2 regions of the Proteiniborus sp. genome follow, and region 1 is predicted to be linked to the other one. Evidence: riboswitches for the same ligand, from Rfam matches in the RefSeq annotation. Region 1 holds a riboswitch; the other holds the start of a gene.
The links. A riboswitch is a leader RNA that binds a small molecule or an ion and turns the genes downstream of it on or off. The one in region 1 is predicted to bind glycine.
Positions count from the first base shown of each region.

Region 2: another riboswitch for glycine. It lies ahead of gcvT (glycine cleavage system aminomethyltransferase GcvT); the one in region 1 lies ahead of ABV008_RS01075 (GrdX family protein).

Region 1 is NZ_JAWRHZ010000008.1:15,376-26,773, reverse strand. It holds gene ABV008_RS01105 (ABC transporter substrate-binding protein) at 1-600, shown strand, start outside; gene ABV008_RS01100 (FecCD family ABC transporter permease) at 614-1,666, shown strand; gene ABV008_RS01095 (Cof-type HAD-IIB family hydrolase) at 1,690-2,514, shown strand; gene ABV008_RS01090 (hypothetical protein) at 2,957-3,106, shown strand; gene trmL (tRNA (uridine(34)/cytosine(34)/5-carboxymethylaminomethyluridine(34)-2'-O)-methyltransferase TrmL) at 3,206-3,676, shown strand; gene ABV008_RS01080 (Na/Pi cotransporter family protein) at 3,828-5,432, shown strand; glycine riboswitch at 5,606-5,707, shown strand; glycine riboswitch at 5,709-5,783, shown strand; gene ABV008_RS01075 (GrdX family protein) at 5,853-6,230, shown strand; gene trxB (thioredoxin-disulfide reductase) at 6,359-7,303, shown strand; gene trxA (thioredoxin TrxA) at 7,350-7,667, shown strand; gene ABV008_RS01060 (glycine/sarcosine/betaine reductase component B subunit) at 7,786-9,072, shown strand; gene grdA (glycine/sarcosine/betaine reductase complex selenoprotein A) at 9,116-9,592, shown strand; gene grdB (glycine reductase complex selenoprotein B) at 9,636-10,946, shown strand; gene grdC (glycine/sarcosine/betaine reductase complex component C subunit beta) at 11,120-11,398, shown strand, end outside.
Region 2 is NZ_JAWRHZ010000069.1:904-12,301, forward strand. It holds gene ABV008_RS16140 (DUF6531 domain-containing protein) at 1-1,676, opposite strand, end outside; gene ABV008_RS16145 (S-layer homology domain-containing protein) at 1,712-3,691, opposite strand; gene trhA (PAQR family membrane homeostasis protein TrhA) at 3,923-4,594, opposite strand; gene ABV008_RS16155 (hypothetical protein) at 4,761-4,949, opposite strand; gene gcvPB (aminomethyl-transferring glycine dehydrogenase subunit GcvPB) at 5,147-6,604, opposite strand; gene gcvPA (aminomethyl-transferring glycine dehydrogenase subunit GcvPA) at 6,606-7,946, opposite strand; gene gcvH (glycine cleavage system protein GcvH) at 7,948-8,331, opposite strand; gene gcvT (glycine cleavage system aminomethyltransferase GcvT) at 8,383-9,489, opposite strand; glycine riboswitch at 9,704-9,799, opposite strand; gene ABV008_RS16180 (pyrophosphohydrolase domain-containing protein) at 10,302-10,691, shown strand; gene ABV008_RS16185 (ECF transporter S component) at 10,769-11,302, opposite strand; gene ABV008_RS16190 (DUF3842 family protein) at 11,364-11,398, opposite strand, start outside.

The DNA of each region.
Region 1 (11,398 bases):
AATCCAGATTTAGTTATTCAATATGGTCCTGGCAAAGAGGACGTAAATAATAAAATAAGAAATGCTGGTATAGCCTTACTTAGTTATGAGCCAGAATCTATAGACTCTGTTATTAATCTTATAGAGGAAATTGGGAAAATTACAAACACTATGATACAAGCAAAGTCTGTGACAGTTGATATGATGAGTAAAAGGGATTATATAACTAACAAGGTAAGTAAAGTAGAAGAAAAAGCAAAAGTGTTTTTTGAAATTTGGGATGAGCCGTTACAAGCTGCAGGTCCTGGTTCATTTATAGATGAACTAATAAGATTATCTGGTGGTGAAAATATAGCAAGTGATGCAGAAGGACCATATGCTCAGTTCGATTTAGAACAGCTTATAGAAAGAAATCCTGATGTCTATTTAATGTCCAAAGATCTTGAGACTAAGACTATCGAATCAGTAAAATCAAGACCAGGATTTAGTGAGATAAATGCAATCAAAAACGATAGGATATATATGTTAGATCCTCTAATATCAATACCTGGTCCAAGAATAGTTGATGGACTTGAAATAGTAGCTAAGAGTATATATCCAGAGCTTTTTGAGAAGAAATAAAGAAGGGCTTAAGATGGAAACCAAAACGATAAAAAAGCAAAAATGGAGCTTTATTGTTATAGTTACTATAATTGCTCTAGTTTTTAGTATTATAGTGTTTTCAACCATAGGTTCAGCAAATATCAAGGCTACGGATACTTTGAAAATTGTTCTTTCTACAATACCTTTAATTGGAGAAAAAGTTAGTATTTCAGATATTCCACAATCCTATATTACTATTATCCTAAATATTAGAATCCCTAGGGTTCTTATTGGAGTAATTGTTGGTGCTGCATTAGCGGGTGTAGGAGCTGTATTTCAAGGTATGTTTAAAAACCCTATGGCAGACCCATATGTTATTGGAATATCTTCAGGGGCAGCTTTAGGAGCAGGGTTAGTAATAATCTTTAACATAACTTGGACAGCCTTAGGGATGACTTCCATTTCCATGGGAGCATTTTTTGGAGCAATTCTTAGCACTTTTTTAGTTTATTGGATTTCCAAAGTGAAAAATAAGGTTCCAATTACTATTTTACTCTTGTCAGGAATTGCTGTAGGACAATTTTTGACAGCCATACTATCTTTTCTAATGGTAATCTATACAAAAGATATGACTAAAATAATTTATTGGACATTAGGTAGTTTTTCGGGGAAAGGTTGGGAGCACCTAGTATCAATATCTATACCTATGATATTATCTATGGTTATCTTGAACTTTTTTTCAAAAGATTTAAATATTATGCTACTAGGAGAAGAATCAGCACAAAACTTAGGTGTTGACGTTGAAAAGACAAAAATAATTATATTGATTATATGTTCGTTTATTATATCAATTGCAGTATCAGTTAGTGGAATAATTGGCTTTGTTGGCCTTATTGTTCCACATATAGTGAGATTAATAGTAGGGCCTGATCATAGGATACTTATTCCTACTTCCATGCTAGTAGGTGGTATATTTATGATATTTGCCGATACATTGGCAAGGACAATTATTTCACCAACTGAAATACCCGTTGGGATAATCACAGCTCTTTTCGGTGGACCATTTTTTATATATCTTTTAAGAAAATCTAAGAGAAGCATATAATATGGAATAAGCAGGTGAAAAATATGAAATATAGATTAATTGCCATAGATATGGATGGAACTCTATTAAATAGTGACAACGAAGTATCCGAAAGAAATAAAGCTGCTATTAAAGATGCATCAGATAAGGGCATACATGTAGTAATTACTACAGGTAGGGTATTTGTATCTGCTAAATACTACGCTAGAATATTAGGGTTAAAAACGCCTATTATTGCATGCAATGGAGCGTATATACGTGATTTAGATAGTGGTAATATCTTATTTGAAGATTTCATAAGAAATGAAGATTGCAAATCTTTAGTAAAAGCTGCTGAGGAAGATGGGATGTATTATCATCTATACGATGATTATAACTTCTATACAAAAGAATTGAGACATACTTCAATGAAATACTATAAGTGGAATGAAAACCAAGCACCTGAAGATAGGATTAACATAAACTTATCTTCCGATTTGCCTGAAAAAATAGAAAGTAATAATATAAATATATATAAGATGGTTGTCATTGATGATGATATTGTAAAATTAAATAAATTTAGAAAGAAAATTAGCCAAAATAAAAATATTGAGATAGTAAGTTCTTGGAGCAATAATATTGAAATAATGAATAGAGGAATATCTAAAGGTAGCGGGCTAAACCACCTTTGCCAAATAATGAACATTAGGAAAGGACAAGTAATTGCAATTGGAGATAATTATAACGATGCTTCTATGTTTAAATTTGCTGGTCTTTCTGTAGCTATGGGAAATGGAGAAAATGAAGTAAAAAAAATGGCTGATGTAATAACAGACACTAATGATAAAGATGGAGTTGCAAAGGTAATTGAAGAAGTAGTACTTAGTTAAATAAATTAAGAATAAATAATTGAATTATTAACAATAATAGATTCTAAGAAGTATCTCTTAGAATCTTTTTTTTATTGAATAGTGTGTTATAATTTTACTTGGGGGGATAAAAATATCAAGTCTGGGAATAGCTGAAATATTTGATAAGAATATAAAGGAAATTTTTAAGCAGTTTGTTGATATAGATTTAGTTGAGAATGCTTATAAAACCTCTGAAACTAGCTTTCATGACGGGGTATCCGTAATAGTAAGCTTATTAGGTACAATATCAGGACAGATAATACTTAATATTTCAGATGAACTAATAAAACTTATTTATTTAAGATTTAGTAATGGTATTCCTGTTGTTAAAATTGATAAAAATGTAAAGAAAGCTATTTTTGATTTAGCAAAACTTATAATTGGAAACTCATGTATAAGCTTTTATGAAAATGGAGTTTCAATGGATGTGTTAAGTCATTGCATAATTGAAGGGAATGGTATTAAATATTCATGTTTTGCCCAAAATATAACAATAATTGATTATGAAAGCTTTGAAGAAAAAATGAAAATGAAACTAATGCTGGATATTGATGTAAAAGAACAAATTTAGTAACTTTATAATTGACTTTGTTTGAAAAGACGAGTAGAATTTAAAAGGTTGGTATAAATACCTTATAATTTGTTAACTTTTTAAATGGGGGGCTGAATAATGTCACTAAATGTTGTTCTAGTTGAACCAGAAATCCCACAGAATACAGGCAACATTGCAAGAACTTGCGCTGCAACAGGTTCTTCACTTCATCTCGTTAAACCGCTAGGATTTTCTATAGACGACAAGCATGTAAAAAGAGCAGGACTTGACTATTGGAGCCTTTTAGATTTACATGTTTATGAGAATCTAGAAGAATTTTTCCAAAAAAATGATATTAGTAAATTTTATTTTGCAACAACAAAAGGCCGGCAAAGTTATACTGATTTTACTTTTGAAGAAGGAGCTTTTTTACTGTTTGGAAAGGAAACTGCAGGACTACCTAAGGAGATTCTTTCTAAATATCCAGAAAAGACTATGCGAATACCCATGGTTAAGGATGAGAGGGCAAGATCTTTAAACCTTTCAAATTCTGTTGCAATTATAGTATATGAAGTTCTAAGACAACTTAATTTTCCAGAACTTATCTAAAAAACATAAGATACATTCTGGTTATAAACAAAATAAAAATTTTCTTATATTAGAGTTTAAGTAAATTATTAAATATAAGAGCAAAATTTATGCTATATTATTAATTCATTAGCTATTATCAAATGAATATTTTGAAAATAGGAGGATTATTATGGAGATTGTTTTTGGCGTATTAGGTGGTCTTGGACTATTCCTTTATGGAATGAACCTTATGGGGACAGGCCTTCAAAAAGCTGCCGGAGAAAAGCTAAAAAGACTTATAGAAGTGCTAACCAGCAATAGGTTAATGGGTGTAATTGTAGGTACTGTAGTTACAATGGTTGTTCAAAGTAGTAGTGCTACAACTGTTATGGTTATTGGTTTTGTAAATGCTGGGCTAATGAACTTAAACCAAGCAGTTGGAGTAATCATGGGTGCCAATGTAGGAACTACAATAACTGCACAACTTATAGCATTTAAATTAAGTGACTACGCACCTGTTGTAGTAGCTATAGGTGTTGCCATTTGGTTGTTTTCATCTAAGAAAAAGAATAAAGAAATAGCTGAGATACTTATTGGCTTTGGTATTCTCTTTATCGGAATGGATTTTATGGGAAGTCATTTGAAACCCTTAGGGCAATCTGAAGCTTTTAAGAACATACTTATTAGTCTTAAGAACCCTGTATTAGGTATTCTAGTAGGATTTGGATTAACTACCTTAGTGCAAAGCAGCAGTGCTTCCATAGGATTATTGCTTGCACTTGCTAGTCAAGGACTTATAACTATAGATATAGCATTACCTATTCTTTTTGGAGATAATATAGGAACTACAACAACAGCACTTATCTCAAGTATTGGAGCTAACAAAACTGCTAAAAGAGCTGCACTTATGCATTTTCTTTTTAATGTTGTAGGTACTATGTTGTTTATCATTGTATTACAGGGTCCTGTAGAGGCTTTAGTTATGAAGTTTTCACCAAATGATATTCAAAGACAAATAGCAAATGCTCATACATTATTCAATTTAATAAACGTAGTAATACAGTTCCCATTTGCAGGATTATTAGTGCTAGCTGCTAAAAAATTAATTAAGGGAGAAGAAGAAGGCGAAGTTCTTGGATTAAAATACTTAGACACAAGAATTATTGAAACTCCTTCTATAGCCGTAGGTCAGGCTAGTAAAGAAGTACTTAGAATGGGGAAAACAGTTAGAGAAAATCTACGAACATCTATTGAATCATTTTACACAAAAGATGAAAAATTGATCCAAAAGGTTTTTGAGGAAGAAAAAAATATTAATTTTATCGAAAAAGAGATAACTAAATATTTAATTCAACTTTCTAATGCACCCCTTACAGATGAGCAGCATGCTACTGTAACTACATTGTTCCATGCTATTAATGATATAGAACGTGTTGGAGACCATGCTGAGAACATAGCGGAATTATCCCAAAGCAGAATAGATAATAAGCTTTGGTTTACTGACGCAGCTCTTGACGAATTGCATATAATGTTTGATAAGGTAGAAGATATATTTAGCAAATCATTACTAGCTTTTAAGAATGCAGATCCCAAAATTGCGAATGAAGTAATCAGTTTGGAAGCAGAAGTAGATATAATGGAAAAAGATTATAGAGAAAGACATATTGAAAGGTTAAATACTCAATCATGTGAACCAAGCTCAGGAATTATTTTCTTGGATCTTATTAGTAATCTAGAAAGAATATCAGACCACTCATCTAATATTGCGATGTATATTTTAGATGCACTTAAATAATAAAAAAACAATATACTTGTTTGTAGAAATATAACAAATGTTAAAGATATTTAAGAAATTTTGTTGTGAAAAAATAAAAAAAGGTATTGTATACGAATTATTTATATATTATAATATGGTTAAACACCAAGATTGATTTTTATTTAACAATATAATACTTAAAATGAAACTGAATGAAAAATGCGGAAGAGACCAATTGTATTGGCGCCGAAGGAGTAAGTCATAAATTTGCCATTTATGGAGAAGCTCTCAGGCAAAAGGACCGTATTTGGACAGTTCTCTGGAAAGCCTATGGCACCGAAGGAGCAATTCTTTGAAAAAAGAAGAATCTCTCAGGTTTAGAACAGAGTAGAGGGGCACATAATAATGTAAACTTCTATTCTGTTTTTTTGTCTTTAAATATTGGGAGGGGTGAGGCTTATGAAAAAAGTAATAATAACAAACAATCCATTAATTAAAGAGAAGTTTGCTCCTACATATGAAATAGAACTTCACAACAAGGACTACATAGGAATCTTAGAAATCGTTAGAGACAAAATTCATATGGGATATAAGCTTTTATCACATCCCTTGGCGGGCAGTATTAAGCCTAATGAAACTCCATATAGGACTATTATTATTTCAAAAGAAAAAAACCAATTAGACATGGATTCTCTGTCACTTATAGAAAGTGCCATAACTACTACTAGAAAATTTATGGCAAACAGACCAATCCCAAATTGGAATGATGTTGCGCTTTTTGATTTTCAAACTGTAGATTTATCCTTAATAGAAAATGTACTAAATAACATAATTTAGTCTTGCATAATATTTGACAAATCTGGGTAAATTCTAGTTGAAAAAATGTATTTTTACTGATAACCCTAGAATGTTAACTATAAAAGTTAATGGGTATATTATTACTACAAATTTAAGGAGTGATTAAGATGGCAAACTTATACGATACAATAATAATTGGTTCAGGTCCTGCAGGTTTAGCAGCAGGATTATATGCAGCAAGAGCAAAAATGAAAACATTAATACTAGAAAGAGAAAAAGCTGGTGGACAAATAGTTACAACTGAAGAAGTGGCTAACTATCCAGGATCAGTTGAAAATGCTTCAGGACCGTCTTTGATTGCAAGAATGGTAGAGCAAGCAGATGAATTTGGTGCAGAAAGAGTGTTAGACGAAGTAAAAGAAGTTCAATTACAAGATAAGATTAAAGTAATCAAGGGTGCTAAAGGTGAATACCATGCTAAATCAATAATAATAGCAACAGGTGCAAAACCAAGACTAATGGGTTGCCCAGGAGAAAAAGAACTTACAGGTAAAGGTGTTTCATATTGTGCAACTTGCGATGCTGATTTCTTTACTGATTTAGAAGTTTATGTAATTGGTGGTGGAGATTCAGCTGTTGAAGAAGCAATGTACTTAACTAAATTTGCTAGAAAAGTTACTATAGTTCATAGAAGAGATGAGCTAAGAGCAGCTAAATCAATTCAAGAAAAAGCATTTAAAAATGAAAAAATGCACTTTATTTGGAATTCAGTAGTTAAAGAAGTAAAAGGCGAAGGTATATTAGAGTCAATGGTACTTGAAAATAGAGTAACTGGAGAAGTTACAGAAATAGTTGCAGATGAAGATGATGGTACATTTGGAGTATTTGTTTTCGTAGGATATGATCCAGTAACTTCACTATTTGATGGAATGGTGGAAATGCAAAATGGCTATATAATAACAGATGACAACATGAAGACTAATATACCAGGGGTATTTGCAGCTGGAGATTGTAGAGTAAAATCTTTAAGACAAGTAGTCACCGCAACAGCAGATGGTGCAATTGCTGCTACTCAAGCGGAGAAATACATTGAAAGCGCTTTTGAAGAGTAAAATCAAAACTTTTAAATAAAAAACAAATAATTTAGGAGGGATTTTCATGTTAGCAGTTGATAAGGAAACTTTTGAACAAGAAGTGCTTAAGGCAGAAGGACATGTTTTAGTAGATTTCTGGAGTGAGGGTTGTGAACCATGTAAAGCATTAATGCCACATGTTCATGAACTTGCAGAAAAATACGATGGAAAAATGAAGTTCACTAGCTTAGATACAGGTAAAGCTAGAAGACTTGCAATTTCACAAAAAATATTAGGATTACCAGTTATTGCAATTTACAAAGATGGCCAAAAAATTGATGAATTAGTAAAAGATGATGCTACACCAGCAAATGTAGAGGCCATGATTCAAAAATATATATAATAAAAAATATTCATTATTACTTAGGTAACAAACCTAAGCAGGGGGTTATAAAACCTATTGTTTAGGGTTACAATAAAAACATGCTATGCAAGTGAAATATTAAGGGGAGGTGAACTCTATGCGCCTAGAAATAGGTAATATTATCATTAAAGATGTACAGTTTGGTGACAAAACAAAAGTGGAAAATGGTATTTTATTTGTCAACAAAGAAGAGCTTATTGCAAGAGTAAGCGATGACGATCATATTAAAAGTGTAGATGTAGAGTTGGCAAGACCAGGTGAAAGTGTTAGAATTACACCAGTTAAGGACGTAATTGAGCCAAGAGTTAAGGCTGAAGGTCCTGGTGGAATTTTCCCTGGAGTACTATCAAAAGTTGATACAGTTGGTACAGGGAGAACACATGTATTAAAAGGTGCAGCAGTTGTTACAACAGGTAAGGTAGTTGCATTCCAGGAAGGAATTATTGATATGACTGGCCCTGGTGCAGACTATACACCATTCTCAAAAACAAACAACGTTGTTTTAGTTATTCAACCAAAAGATGGATTAAAACAACATGATCATGAAAGAACTGTTAGAATGGCTGGATTAAAAGCAGCTACATACCTAGGAGAAGCTGGAAAAGATGTAGAACCAAACGAAGTTAAAGTTTATGAAACTTTACCTTTACTACAAGGGATTCAAAAATATCCAGAACTTCCAAAAGTAGCATATGTTCAAATGCTTCAAAGTCAAGGATTGATGCATGACACTTATGTTTATGGTGTTGATGCAAAACAAACATTACCAACACTAATTTACCCAACAGAGTTATTAGATGGTTCCATCATAAGTGGTAACTGTGTTTCTGCTTGTGATAAAAACACAACTTATCATCATCAAAACAATCCAGTTGTTCATGACTTATTTGATAAGCATGGAAAGGAATTGAATTTTGTTGGAGTAATTATTACAAATGAGAATGTTTATTTAGCAGATAAAGAAAGATCATCAAATTGGGCTGCAAAATTAGCAGAATACCTAGGAGTAGACGGTGTTGTCATATCACAAGAAGGATTTGGTAACCCTGATACAGACTTAATAATGAACTGTAAGAAAATTGAGAAAAAAGGCGTTAAGACTGTAATTGTTACTGACGAATATGCAGGTAGAGATGGAGCATCTCAATCATTAGCAGATGCTGATCCACTAGCAGATGCAGTTGTTACAGGTGGAAATGCCAATGAAGTAATAGAATTACCAGCATTAGACAAAGTTATTGGATATCTTGAGCCAGTAAACACAATTGCTGGTGGATTTGACGGAAGCTTAGAGAAGGATGGTTCAATAGTAGTAGAGCTTCAAGCTATTACAGGTGCAACAAATGAACTTGGTTTCAATAAGCTAACAGCAAGAGGATTCTAATAGAAAATAATGTATAAATAAAATAAAGAGAGGAAGTGTGATGATGGGACTATTTGATGGCAAAAAAGTTATCGTAATAGGCGATAGAGACGGTATACCAGCTCCAGCGGTAGAAGAATGCCTTAAAAATACAGGCGCAGAAGTAGTTTTCGCATCTACAGAGTGTTTTGTCTGAACGGCTGCAGGCGCTATGGACCTAGAAAATCAACAAAGAGTTAAGGATTTAACTGAAAAGCACGGTGCAGAGAACATAGTTGTTCTTTTAGGTGCTGCTGAAGGTGAAGCTGCTGGTTTAGCAGCAGAAACAGTTACAGCAGGAGATCCAACTTTTGCAGGTCCATTAGCAGGAGTCCAGTTAGGACTTAGAGTATATCACGTTGTAGAACCAGAAGTTAAAGACGAATTTGATGCAGATGTATATGATGAGCAAATTGGTATGATGGAAATGGTTCTTGATGTTGATGATATAATCAATGAAGTTAGCTCAATAAGAAATGAGTATTGTAAATTTAATGATTAATTAATAATCTAAATTACCCAAAAATACGAGAGGGGGGAAACTAATGAGTAAAATTAAAGTTGTTCATTATATAAATCAGTTTTTTGCCGGAATAGGTGGAGAAGAAAAAGCTGACCATAGACCAGAAGTAAGAGAAGAAATAGTTGGACCAGGTTTAGCGTTATCTGCAAGTCTTGGTGACGAAGCTGAAATAGTTGCAACAATTATTTGTGGAGACTCTTACTTTAACGAAAATCTAGAAGAAGCAAAGGCAGAAGTAATTGGTATGATTAAAAAATACAACCCTGATTTATTCATTGCTGGACCAGCTTTTAACGCAGGTAGATATGGTGTTGCATGTGGAACAATTACTGATGCTGTTAAACACGAACTAGGAATCCCTGTTTTAACTGGTATGTACATTGAAAATCCTGGAGCTGATATGTTCAAGAAAAGTGTATATATCGTTGAAACAAAAAACAATGCTGCAGGTATGAGACCAGCAGTTAAAGATATGGCAAGACTAGCTCTTAAATTAGCTAAAGGTGAAGAAATAGGTTCACCAGCTGAAGAAGGATATATGCCTAGAGGAATAAGAAAGAATGTTTTTGCTGATAAAAGAGGCTCAGAAAGAGCTGTTGAGATGCTCATTAAGAAACTTAAGGGAGAAGAATTCGTTACTGAGTTCCCAATGCCTAATTTTGATAGAGTAGATCCAAACCCAGCAGTTAAAGATATTACAAAAGCTAAAATTGCATTAGTTACTTCTGGTGGAATAGTTCCAAAAGGAAATCCAGATCACATTGAATCTTCAAGTGCTTCTAAATATGGCAAGTATGATATCTCTGGAGTAGAAGATTTAACAGAAGCAACTCATGAAACAGCTCATGGTGGATATGACCCAACATATGCAAACAATGATGCTGATAGAGTTCTTCCTGTTGATGTTCTTAGAGACATGGAAAAGGAAGGCAAAATTGGAGAATTGCATAGATACTTCTATACAACAACTGGTAATGGAACTGCCGTTGCTAGCGCTAAAGCTTTTGCAGCAGAATTTGCAAAAGAATTAGTTGCTGACGGGGTGGATGCAGTTATATTAACATCTACCTGAGGTACTTGTACACGTTGCGGTGCAACGATGGTTAAAGAAGTTGAAAGAGCAGGTATTCCTGTTGTTCATATGTGTACAGTAGTACCTATATCCTTAACAGTAGGTGCTAATAGAATAGTTCCAACTATAGCTATACCTCATCCACTTGGAAATCCAAGTTTAGATAAGGCTGAGGAAAAAGCTCTAAGAAGAAAGCTAGTTGAAAAAGCCCTAGAAGCTTTAACAACTGAAGTAGAAGGTCAAACTGTATTTGACAAATAATCTTTGCTGGCTGCAATTCGCAGCTAGCAGCTGCAAATATTATAAAAGGGTGATTAAGTTTATCACCCTTTTATAAAACCATAGCAACGCAGTTAGGGACTAATTATAGTCTGTAGCTGCCAGCTGCGAGTTAATAAGTTATGTATTTTTCAATTATTTTGGAGGTGAAGTATATGACATTCCCAGTAGTAAAAGGTGCTGGATATATTCTAGTTCACACACCAGATATGGTGATACACAATGGTACAACACAAACTTCAGAAAGAGTAATCAATCCTAACTCTGATTATTTAAAAGAACTTCCAAAGCATTTACGTAGCTTTGAAGAGGTAATAAGCTACCCACCAAATCAAACATATATCGGTTCTATGACTCCACAAGAGTTAGCTAAATATGAAGCACCTTGGCATGATAAAAAAGTAGAAGGTGCTGATAGATTTGGCAAATTAGGG
Region 2 (11,398 bases), on a different contig from region 1:
ACTCTTCCTTTATTGTCATATATGTTTGTAACGCTACCATCTTTTAGTGGACTTATTATTCTTGTCATTCTACGCTCTGAATCATACTCGTATTCTATTGTGTTTCCTTCTGGGTCTACATATGATACGAGGTCGTCTCCGTCGTAGTTATATGCTATATGCCTTCCTGTGTTATCTGATATTTCTCTTATTCTTCCATCATTGTAATACTGCATTAGAAGGTATCCGCTATCGTTCCTTATTTCTCTTAGAAGCATTCCTTCATATCGGAGCTTTGTTGAATTGCCATTTGTATCAGTTATCTTTACTAGCTCTCCTCTTTCGTTAAAATCATATTCCCATTTGTTTTCCATTGTTAGTGTATATGTTTGGTCACGATGTTTCTCTAATCTTGTGTATATTCCTGTTGGTGATTCGTATTTGCCATTGGTCATTAGGGTATATGTTTGCCTATTACCGTCGTAGGATATTATCTTTACTGTGCCATCTCCCATATCCTGAAGCCTATATTCCCAGTTATGGTGCCAGTTTGCCCCCAAGTCTCCATAATATTCGTCCCTTGAGTTGTAGAATCTATTAAAGGATATTGGGAAGCTGCCATCTATTGTTATATCTTCATAGCTGTATATGAAGTTTCCTGTTGCTAGATTTACTGGGTCTTTACTAAATATGGTATCTCCTGATAAAAGGTCTATAATACCACATTTCTCATCCATTTTTTCTAGATCTGCAAATTCTGAAATTGGAGGTTCTCCATCTTTTACTGGGTCAAATACTAAAAGATTACTTCCTATTCCTAGCACATATGGCGGTATAAGGTCGTTGTCTTCAATAATTCTTGTATGCTCATTTTCATTTCCGTAATAGTATGCTGCCATCTTTGGAAGTTTATCATAAGGTCTTAGGGTATGTTTTAGTACATTTATTGGCCCTAGCTCTATCTCTTCTTTCTCATATACTATTACTGGACTTCCATTTTCGTCTAATATGGGGTTTCCTTCTTCATCCTTAGCTTCTTTAGGCACTTTATTTGTTTTTAGTGCTGTTATTTGGACTTCCTCATATTCAGGCAGCCATACATCTACACTCCACATTCCAGGCTTTATTTCTGCTGTATGTGTTTCATTAAAACCATCTTTATCTTTATTTTTACTTGTTATATATACTTCTACTGACTCTGTCATATTTTCTTCTGCTGAGCCATATACCATGAAATAGTTTCCGTTAACGTTTGGTGATATGACTATATCCTCTACAGCACTGTCCATAATTGTAACTTTTGTTACTGAAGGGAATCTTCCTGACCATTCGTCTTCTTTAACTGGATCTATTACTATGGTGTATGTTCCATTTGGAAGGATATTGCCATTGTTATCTTTTCCATCCCATGTTACTTCATTTGCTACGTATTCTCCTGGAAACAAATCTCCGTTAATTATGTCAAACAGTTCGTTTACACCGTTTAAAACAGTTATTCTAGTTTTATGCGGTAACTGAAAATTCCATACTATCTTTACTGTTTCTCCTGTATGGGGGTTGAATATTGGTGGTTTTACATATTGAAACTTTGAATTCGGTTTATTATCTGTTGCAAAGGCTTGTGATGGAAATACTGCTACGAAAAACATTACTGATATTAGTACCAATGAAATATATCTTTGTAGTTTTTTTCCCATAAAGTCATTCCTCGCTTTCTTTTGGCATTATGCTTTTATAGCCTTTGAAGTTTTTCTAAGTATCTATATAATATAGTTGCTGCTTCTGCTCTTGTTGCATTTTTTAGGGGCTGTAGTTCGTTGTTATTTCCTTGAATGATTCCATTTCCGACTGCTTTTTTCATAGCCTCATATGCCCAAGTGCTTATTTTCTCTGTGTCTTTATATGAGGATAAATCTACTTCGGTTTGATGATTATTTGAATTATTTGCTTCTATGTCTTCATTTGCTCTTATTAGTATTGCTACCATTTGTTCCCTTGTTATTAACTGATTTGGATTGAAGTTCCCATTGTATCCTGATATCCATCCTCTTTGAGATGCTATGTTTATATATGGTGCTGCCCAAATTTCTGATGAAACATCGTTAAATACATTTTTGTTTGTATATGATAATATTTCTTCCTCTGTATAGATGCTGCTTACTAATATTTTTACAAATTCGGCTCTTGAAATCTCTTTGTTTGGCTTAAAACTTCCATCTGTATATCCATTGATAATTTCATGAGAGGATATTACATCTACTGTTTCTTTAGCCCAGTGATTATTCATATCTGTAAATGCTTTATTGTAAATCATTAGGGTTATATTATTTTCATCCATGAGTTTTGTCATTAGAGTATTATTGCCGTGATTTCTGTTTGAAAGGATTCTTTTTAGTGAATTGTCTTTATTTAGTGAATACATGCATAATTTTCTTGGATTGTCATCAGTATTAATATTACTATAATTCATTGATACTTCTATCGGTAATAAAGGCTTTATGTTTCCTTCTACTTCCCAGCTATAAACTTTAGAAATAGGTGTATAGCTAGTTTTTTGTAGTTTGTCTTTTTGATTTATTGTTATATATGCATCTTTGTTAAAGCTTCCTTTCTGGAATTTAAGTGTAAGTACTCCATCTTCTGATGTTAATATGGTTTCCTTATCCGCCTTTACAAGCATTCCTTTCTTTTCTTCTTTAATTTTTTCTACTATTGTTGTATCGTTAGGGCTAGGTATTTTGTCGTTAGGCTTTCTATTTAATGCGTTATCTATTGAGTCCACCACTAAAGTATTTCCATCAAACCATATAACTCTATCATTATCTATGAATGCTTGCTTTGGTAATATTCCGCCTGGTGATGTTATTGGCTGCTCTGTTATTCTATCTGTAGTATTAATTACTAGTCTGTCATTTTCTATTACCAACAGCATATTATTGGAAAAGGCTATAGGCCTGTGATTTTCTTCTCCTACAGTAAGCTTTGTCCTGAGGTCAGTTTTTGTATCATACATGTATACTTGACTAAACCCATCGTATCCTACCATCCACACTACTTTTCCATTATTCACTATTGGATCTGATTCGTCTCCTAATCCGTATGTTATCTGCTTTTCTTCTTTTTTCGAGATATCATATATGTATATATCAAAGGTTTTTCCTCTATGATCCATCCATGTTATTATGTTACCGTCAAAGGATAGTCCAAATGCCTGGGCTCCATCTGACGATACTCGTTCCAGTGTGGCATTTTTAATATCGTAGAGCATGATATCCTTATTTCCATCCTTATGGTCTACCCATACTACTCTGTTGTTTTTTATTATTGGTTCTCTGTGGCTTCCTTCTATGTTAGATATCTTTTGCTCTGTTTTTTTCTCAATATCATAAAGATAGATGTCATAATTTCCTGGACTTTCTAAGTAATTGCGATTGTCTTGCCATGCTATGTAGTTTTGCCATATGTCTGGATATCCCTGTATACTTGGGTCATTGGTTATCTGAGTCTCTACCCCTGTTGTTAAATCTAGATGATAGATGTCCAGATTTCCACCTGAACCCGCCATCCACACTGCATTATTGCCATCAATTTTTATGTTACTTAATGGCTGAGTTCTTATAGCTACACTCCCTTCTTTTGAAAATACTGTACTTGATATGACAAGGACAAGTACAATTGATAAAAGCAGTATTTTTCTTCTTTGTGTCGTCATTAATTATCCCCCTTTGTCTTAAAAATTGGCATAAAAAAACTTCATATTACAAGTCTGAAGTTTTTTGTTTTGTATACATATTATTGGTAATTCTATTTACTATTTCAAAATCCTTCCTAAAACGACATAATACTATAGAATTATACAAAATTAGGATTAAGGTACTAGATGGTTAGTAATTAAATAGATTTATAGAATTAGAAAATAAAAAAGCTGAGTTTTCTCAGCTTTTCATTTCAAATATATAAATATGCCTATAAAGTGCATTACACTTCCACCCAGTACGAACAAATGCCATATTGCATGGTTATAGGGAATTTTTTTCACTGAATAGAATATAGTTCCTAGTGTGTAGATTATTCCACCTGCTAATAACCAAATGAAAAATCCTTTTGGCACCACCTCTAGCATTGGTCTTATGGCAATAACTACTATCCAACCCATAAGCACATACATAAGTACTGAAACCATTTTAAACTTGTCAAATTTATTATAGGTAAATATTTTAAATCCTATACCGAATAATGCTATAGTCCATACCGCAGCCAATATTCCTATTCTCCAATATCCTTTCATAGATAGAAGTGTAATTGGAGTATATGTACCCGCTATAAATAAGAATATTGATGAATGGTCAAATACTCTAAGTATTTTTTTTATCTTGTCATTCTGGAAACTATGATATAGGGTTGAGGATGTATATAGACAAATGGAGCAAAATCCATATATACTGAAGGCAACTATCGATATTGCACTTTTATCCCATATAGCATATACAAGTAGAATAGTAAGGGTCACTATACTAAATAAAACGCCTACACCATGAGTTATGCTACTGGCTATTTCCTCCTTTAGAGAATAAGCTCTCCTTGATATTTTATTTATATCTAATTTTTCTCCCATCAAATCCCTCCTTAAATAATAATCCTAAATACATTATATACAATGTAACCGTAAAAAACACTAATGAGAATTATTATTTTTGTCAAATCAATAGTATTTCTAAAGTTTCCACTTAGATGTAAAAAAATCAGGAGTTCAATCCTACCCCTGACTTTTTTGATATTTACTATTTAATTACATATCTATATATCAATATAGCTTGATCTGGCTTTATCTTTACGTCTCCCTTTAAGAAAGTAACTTTTGTTCCATCTTCTAGCTCAATTATAGAATCTGTTAATCCTCTTACATAGCTTTGTACTGCTTCGGCATGTGCTAATTCAACATTTTCTTTTACGCCCCAGGCGGTTGCCATTACAGCTTTTGGGTCTCACGTTTCACACATATTTTCCTTTCTTTCTTTAATAGAATCAGTTATGCTTTGTTTCAATGCCTTTTCTACATCTCCGTCATGTGCAAATAACATATTCTATCCCTCCTACTTTATCTAATAGTATAAGAGTTCAGGCAGAAAATATACCTTACCTGAACTCATCTTTAACCTTTAACTATTTATTTACTCCATTTTAAGATAAGGTCTTTTGCAGCCTTAGCTTCATCTATTCTTCTAACTGGTGTGTCATGTGGTGCTTCCTTTAATAGTTGTGGCTCTTTATCTGCTTCTTCAGCTATTTTAATCATAGTTTCTATGAAGCTATCAAGAGTTTCAACGCTTTCTGTTTCAGTAGGCTCAACCATAATTGCTTGATCAACAATTAATGGGAAGTATACTGTTGGTGGATGATATCCATAGTCTAGAAGTCTCTTAGCAATATCTAGTGTAGTTACTTCTAAGTTATCTTCTTTCAATCCACCTAAGACAAACTCATGCTTGCAAGTTTGGTCTAATGGTAAATAGAAGTAATGCTTAAGTTTATTCATCATATAGTTAGCATTAAGAACAGCTGTTTCACTTGCTTCCTTAAGACCTTCTGCGCCCATTGCTAATATATAAGTATATGCTCTTACCAATACTCCAAAATGTCCATAGAAACCTTTCATCTTGCCTATTGAATCTGGGCAATCATAGTTTAGAGTATACATATCGCCCTTTTTCTCTACCATTGGACATGGAAGGAACTTAATCAAGTCTTCTTTTACTCCAACTGGCCCACTTCCAGGTCCTCCACCACCATGAGGTGTTGAGAAAGTCTTGTGTAGGTTATAGTGCATTACGTCAAAGCCCATATCTCCAGGTCTTGTAATACCCATGATCGCATTCATATTAGCCCCATCATAGTATAACAATCCGCCTGCCTCATGTACAAGGTCAGCTATTTCTTTTATATTCTTTTCAAACAAACCAAGAGTACTTGGATTTGTAAGCATAAGCCCTGCAATTTCATCATTTAATACAGCTTTAAGTGCTTCTATGTCTACTGCACCATATTTATCTGATTTTACTTCTACAATGTCAAATCCTGCAACTTGCGCACTTGAAGGATTTGTTCCATGAGCTGAGTCTGGAACTATTATCTTAGTTCTTTTGCTATCTCCTCTAGATGAATGATAAGCCTTTATAATCATAAGACCTGTAAGCTCTCCATGTGCTCCAGCTGCTGGTTGTAGAGTTGTTCTTGCCATACCTGAAATTTCTGAAAGCTGTCTTTCAAGGTTATACATAAGCTCTAATGCACCTTGTACAGTTTCTTCAGGTTGAGATGGATGTATATCAGCAAAACCACTTAGAGCTGCCATATCTTCATTAATCTTAGGATTATATTTCATAGTACATGAACCTAATGGATAAAATCCTGTATCTACTCCATAATTTTTATTTGAAAGATTAGTAAAATGTCTTACTACGTCTACTTCACTTACTTCTGGTAGTTCAACTTCCTTTTCATTTAAAAATTGGCTTGGAATAAATGATTCTAGTGGAAGCTCATTTACATCATTTTTTGGAAGACTATAGGCTGTTCTTCCTTCCTTGGAGATTTCAAATATTAAGCTATCATATTGTCTTAACATACTACATCACCTCCAAAGCGCCAGTTAATTTATCAATTTCTTCTTTTGTTCTCTTTTCTGTAACACAGAAAAGAAGTCCATTATTCAATTCATTATATTCTTTTCTAAGCTCATATCCACCAAGAATTCCCTTGTTTAAAAGTTCTTTGTTAACTTTGCTAGCGTCTATATTACTTGAAACTGCAAATTCTTTAAAGAATGGTTTATCAAATAGTGGTTTAAACTTACCAGTTTTAATAATTTCATTGTAAGCGTAATGAGCTTTTTGTGTACTTTGTAACGCAACCTCTCTAAGCCCTTTCTTACCCATTGTTATCAAGTAAATAGCTGCCATAACCACATTTAATCCTTGGTTTGAACAAATATTTGAAGTAGCTTTATATCTTCTTATATGCTGCTCTCTTGCTTGAAGAGTAAGTACAAAGGCTCTCCTGCCATCTACATCTATAGATTGACCAACTATTCTTCCAGGAAGCTTTCTAACAAGCTTTGCAGTTGTAGCTAAAAAGCCTAGATGTGGTCCACCGAAGTTTAATCTATTTCCAAGTGATTGTCCTTCACCTACTACAATATCTACTCCTAACTCTCCAGGAGTTTTTAGTATTCCTAGTGATATAGGATCAACATACATAATTAGGTTTCCTTTGTTTTCATGTATAATCTTTTCAACTTCAGTAACGTCTTCTATTATTCCAAAGAAGTTTGGACTTTGAACTATAACTCCAGCAGTATTTTTATTTACTAGAGATTTCAATTTTTCTACATCTGTAGCTCCATCAACCATATCTACTTCAATTAGTTCAATGTCTCTTACTGTTAAGTAAGTTTTAAGAACTTTTCTAGTCTCTGGGTTGACAGTTTTTGATACAATTATGGATTTACGTCTAGTATTTTCACAAGCCATTATAGCTGCTTCAGCTGTTGCAGTAGGCCCATCATACATTGAAGCATTAGTTACATCCATACCTGTAAGATTAGTCATCAAAGTTTGGTATTCAAATATTACTTGTAGTGTTCCTTGGCTTATTTCTGGTTGATAAGGAGTATAAGCAGTATAAAATTCAGATCTCATAGCAAGATGTTTTACTATTGAAGGTATATAGTGATCATACGCTCCTGCTCCCAAGAAACATACTAAATCATCTGTACTCTTGTTTTTTTCTGCAAGGCTTTTCATATGTTCTAAAATCTCTATTTCTGACATAGCCTTACCAATATTAAGTTCTCTATTTAATTTTAGGTTAGTTGGTATATCGGAGAACAAGTCGCCTATAGAGCTTACGCCAATGCTATCAAGCATTTGCTTCTTGTCAACCTCCGTATTTGGTATATATCTATGCATACTATTCCTCCTTACTACAGAAGTCTTCGTATTCCTCGGCATTCATTAATTCTTTAAGTTCAGACTCATCTGAAAGTTCAATTTTTACAATCCAGTTTGCATATGGATCTTCATTAACTAAGCCTGGTTCACCGTCTAAGTCTTCATTTACTTCAACAACTTTACCTGATATAGGAAGATAAGAGTCTGAAGCTGCTTTAACTGATTCAACTACTGAGAAAACATCTCCTGTACTAAGTTCATCGTCAACTTGTGGTAATTCAACATAAACGATTTCCCCTAATTTATGTTGAGCAAAATCAGTAATTCCTATATAAGCTTCCTTTCCTTCTACCTTTATCCACTCGTGATCCTTTGAGTATAATAGACCTTCAACTATTTTCATAAATATATTCCTCCTTAAATTTAATTAATATTTTTATAAAATAATGTTATTTTATTTTTTATATTGTTTTTGGTAAAATCTCTTATTTACTACTTTAGCTTTTAGAGATCTATTTCTTACTTTTATTTCAACTGGAGTATCAAGTTGAGTATATTCTATGTCAAGCATTGCAAATCCTATGTTTTTCTTTAGAGTAGGTGAAAAATACCCTGTTGTTATAAAACCTATTTTCTTTCCATCTGCATAAACTTCATATCCATGTCTTGGAACACCTTTATCTACCATTTCAATTCCTACTATTTTTCTCTTTAGTCCTTCTTCTTTTTGCTTTGCTAAGGCATTTTTCCCTATAAAGTTTTCTTTGTTTAGTTTTACAAACATACCATAGCCAGCTTCTAATGGAGTTATATCCCTGTCAAGTTCATTCCCATAAAGAGGAAGAGTAGCTTCAAATCTCAAAGTATCTCTTGAGCCAAGTCCTGCAGGTTTTAGCCCTTCTTCTTTTCCTGCCTCCATTATCTTATCCCATAAGTTATCAGCATGCTCATGATCAAAGTAAATTTCAAAGCCATCTTCTCCTGTGTATCCTGTTCTTGAAATTAAACAATTTGCTCCTGCTATACTTACATCTCTCTTTAGATGGAAGAATTCTATCTTTGAAAGATCTGTATCAGTAAGCTTTTGAACAATCTTCTCTGCATTAGGTCCTTGAACAGCAACTTCGGATATTTCATCTGAAAGATTTTTAATATTGACATCAAAACTCTTTGCATTTTCATTAATCCATTCTACGTCTTTTTCAACGTTAGCTGCATTAATTACAAGGAAATAATGATCTCTTGAGAATTTATAAACTAGAAGGTCGTCTACAACCCCTCCATCTGGATAGCACATAAAACTATATGCTATTTGATTGTCACTAAGTACAGATACATCATTTGTAACTAAGTATTGAACAAAATCAAATGCTTGTGGACCTGTTACTTCTACTTCTCCCATGTGTGAAACATCAAATATTCCTGCTTGTGTTCTTACTGCCTCATGCTCTTGTGTCAAACCTTCATATTGTACTGGTAGTGCCCATCCTGAGTAGTCTACAATATTCCCACCATATCTTAAATGGGCATTGTAAAGTGATGTTTTTCTTGGTTCTGCCAAAATAAACTCCTCCTTTCAGATTTTAGGTTTTTTTAGTATTTATTGCTTATGTTAATTATGTGGTTAAACAAAATTTGCATACACCTTCTAAAAGACATACTATAGGTATAATATACCCAATTAATAAATATATCTTACAATAAAAAATTATGTTGAAAAAAGATAACAAAAAAAGGAACACAATAGCATAAAAGCAATAAAAAGCAATGTGCCATTATATTCCTCTGTTTCCTAACCTGAGAGCTTCTGTATATTATCTAATACATTTCTCCTTCGGCGCCGAGTAACCGGACTCTTCAGAGTTCCATCAGATGACGATACTTTTGCCTGAAAGTTTCTATAAAAGATTGGCTCATCTTATATTGCTTCTTCGGCTATCTTGCTAAGTGAAGATATCTCACGCCACCTTCATCTGGTTCCATATCTATTTGTCATATTTCATATCTTTCGCCATAATCATAATATATTCTTTATGAAATATCAACAATTGTTATAATTTTAACTTTCCAATCGTTAAATATTTAACTATTATTGTCAAAAAAATATATTATATTATGATAAAATAGGTTACGTAGATATCCTATACCATATTAATGTCATCTTAGCTTTAAGCCATATTAATTTGTCTTTTTTCTGGTGCTTAATATAAATAATAATATAATACCTAAAAAATATCAATAATTATTGCTAAATTTTCTTAATTTTCGTTAAAAGTTTAACTAAATTCTTTTGATGGTATATTAGAAAGGTATGATAAAATAGAATTTACAGTATTATATATAATTCTTAAGATATTTTTGGAGGTGCATATGATGAGCAATAAATGGTGGCATATGGTTAAAGATTTTCAAATGAGATTTGGGCATCCTTACAGAGATACCCCTAAGCTTCTTGATACTGACAGGGTATGTAAAAGATATAATTGGATGCTTGAAGAAATAAATGAGTTCAAAGAAGCAAACGATATATATGAACAAGCAGATGCAATGATTGATTTAATGTACTTTGCTTTAGGAACCCTTGTTGAAATGGGAGTCAAACCTGACAAAATCTTCGAAATAGTACATAAAGCCAATATGGACAAGCTATGGAGCGACGGAAAGCCTCACTTCAAAGAAGATGGAAAGACTGTAAAGCCAGAAGGATGGAAAGATCCATATCCTAAAATTAAGGAAGAAATTGATAGTCAAGGATGTGAATAATACTAAAAACCCTTAGATTCTTCGCTGGCGCTCAGAATGATGTACACATTGTCATCCTGAGCCTTAGCGAAGAATCTCTATGCATTTACATTAGCTCCTCTATTAACTTTGTTTAATGCATACACTAAAGACGGTATGAGTATTAGTTGAATAGCTATACCAGGAAGTCCTGTTATTATACCTCCTTTAACAAACATAAAAGCATTCATTTTTACGCTAAAACTTAATGATAGAACAAATACTACTATACCTGCTACTACTCTACCAATTATCATCGTAACGACAAGAGCTAGTACAGAAGAAAGCTTAAATTTTTTTGTTGCTAAGGAAGCAGACAGTCCATATGCTCCAAGTTCAAACATCATAATTACAGCCATTGGAAACATAGGTGGCATTCCTGTAAGTACCCCACTAACTAAAGGAGTAACTATCCCTAGCAATAAAGCTAGGTATGGTGGCAACAAAAATCCTCCAATTAAAACTGGTATATGCATAGGTAAAAATACGGGACCCATCCCTCCAAAAAAATGAAATACCATTGGAAGAACTAAACCTAGAGCTAATAATAATCCTGTTAACACTAAATCCTTTGTAGAAAATTTCCTGTTCATTTATATACCTCCCAAAAAAATAACCATGAAAGCTTCCTTCTTGGAAAAAACCTTCATGGTCTTATTCTTCTAATATTGTTTTTATTTTTTCAAGTA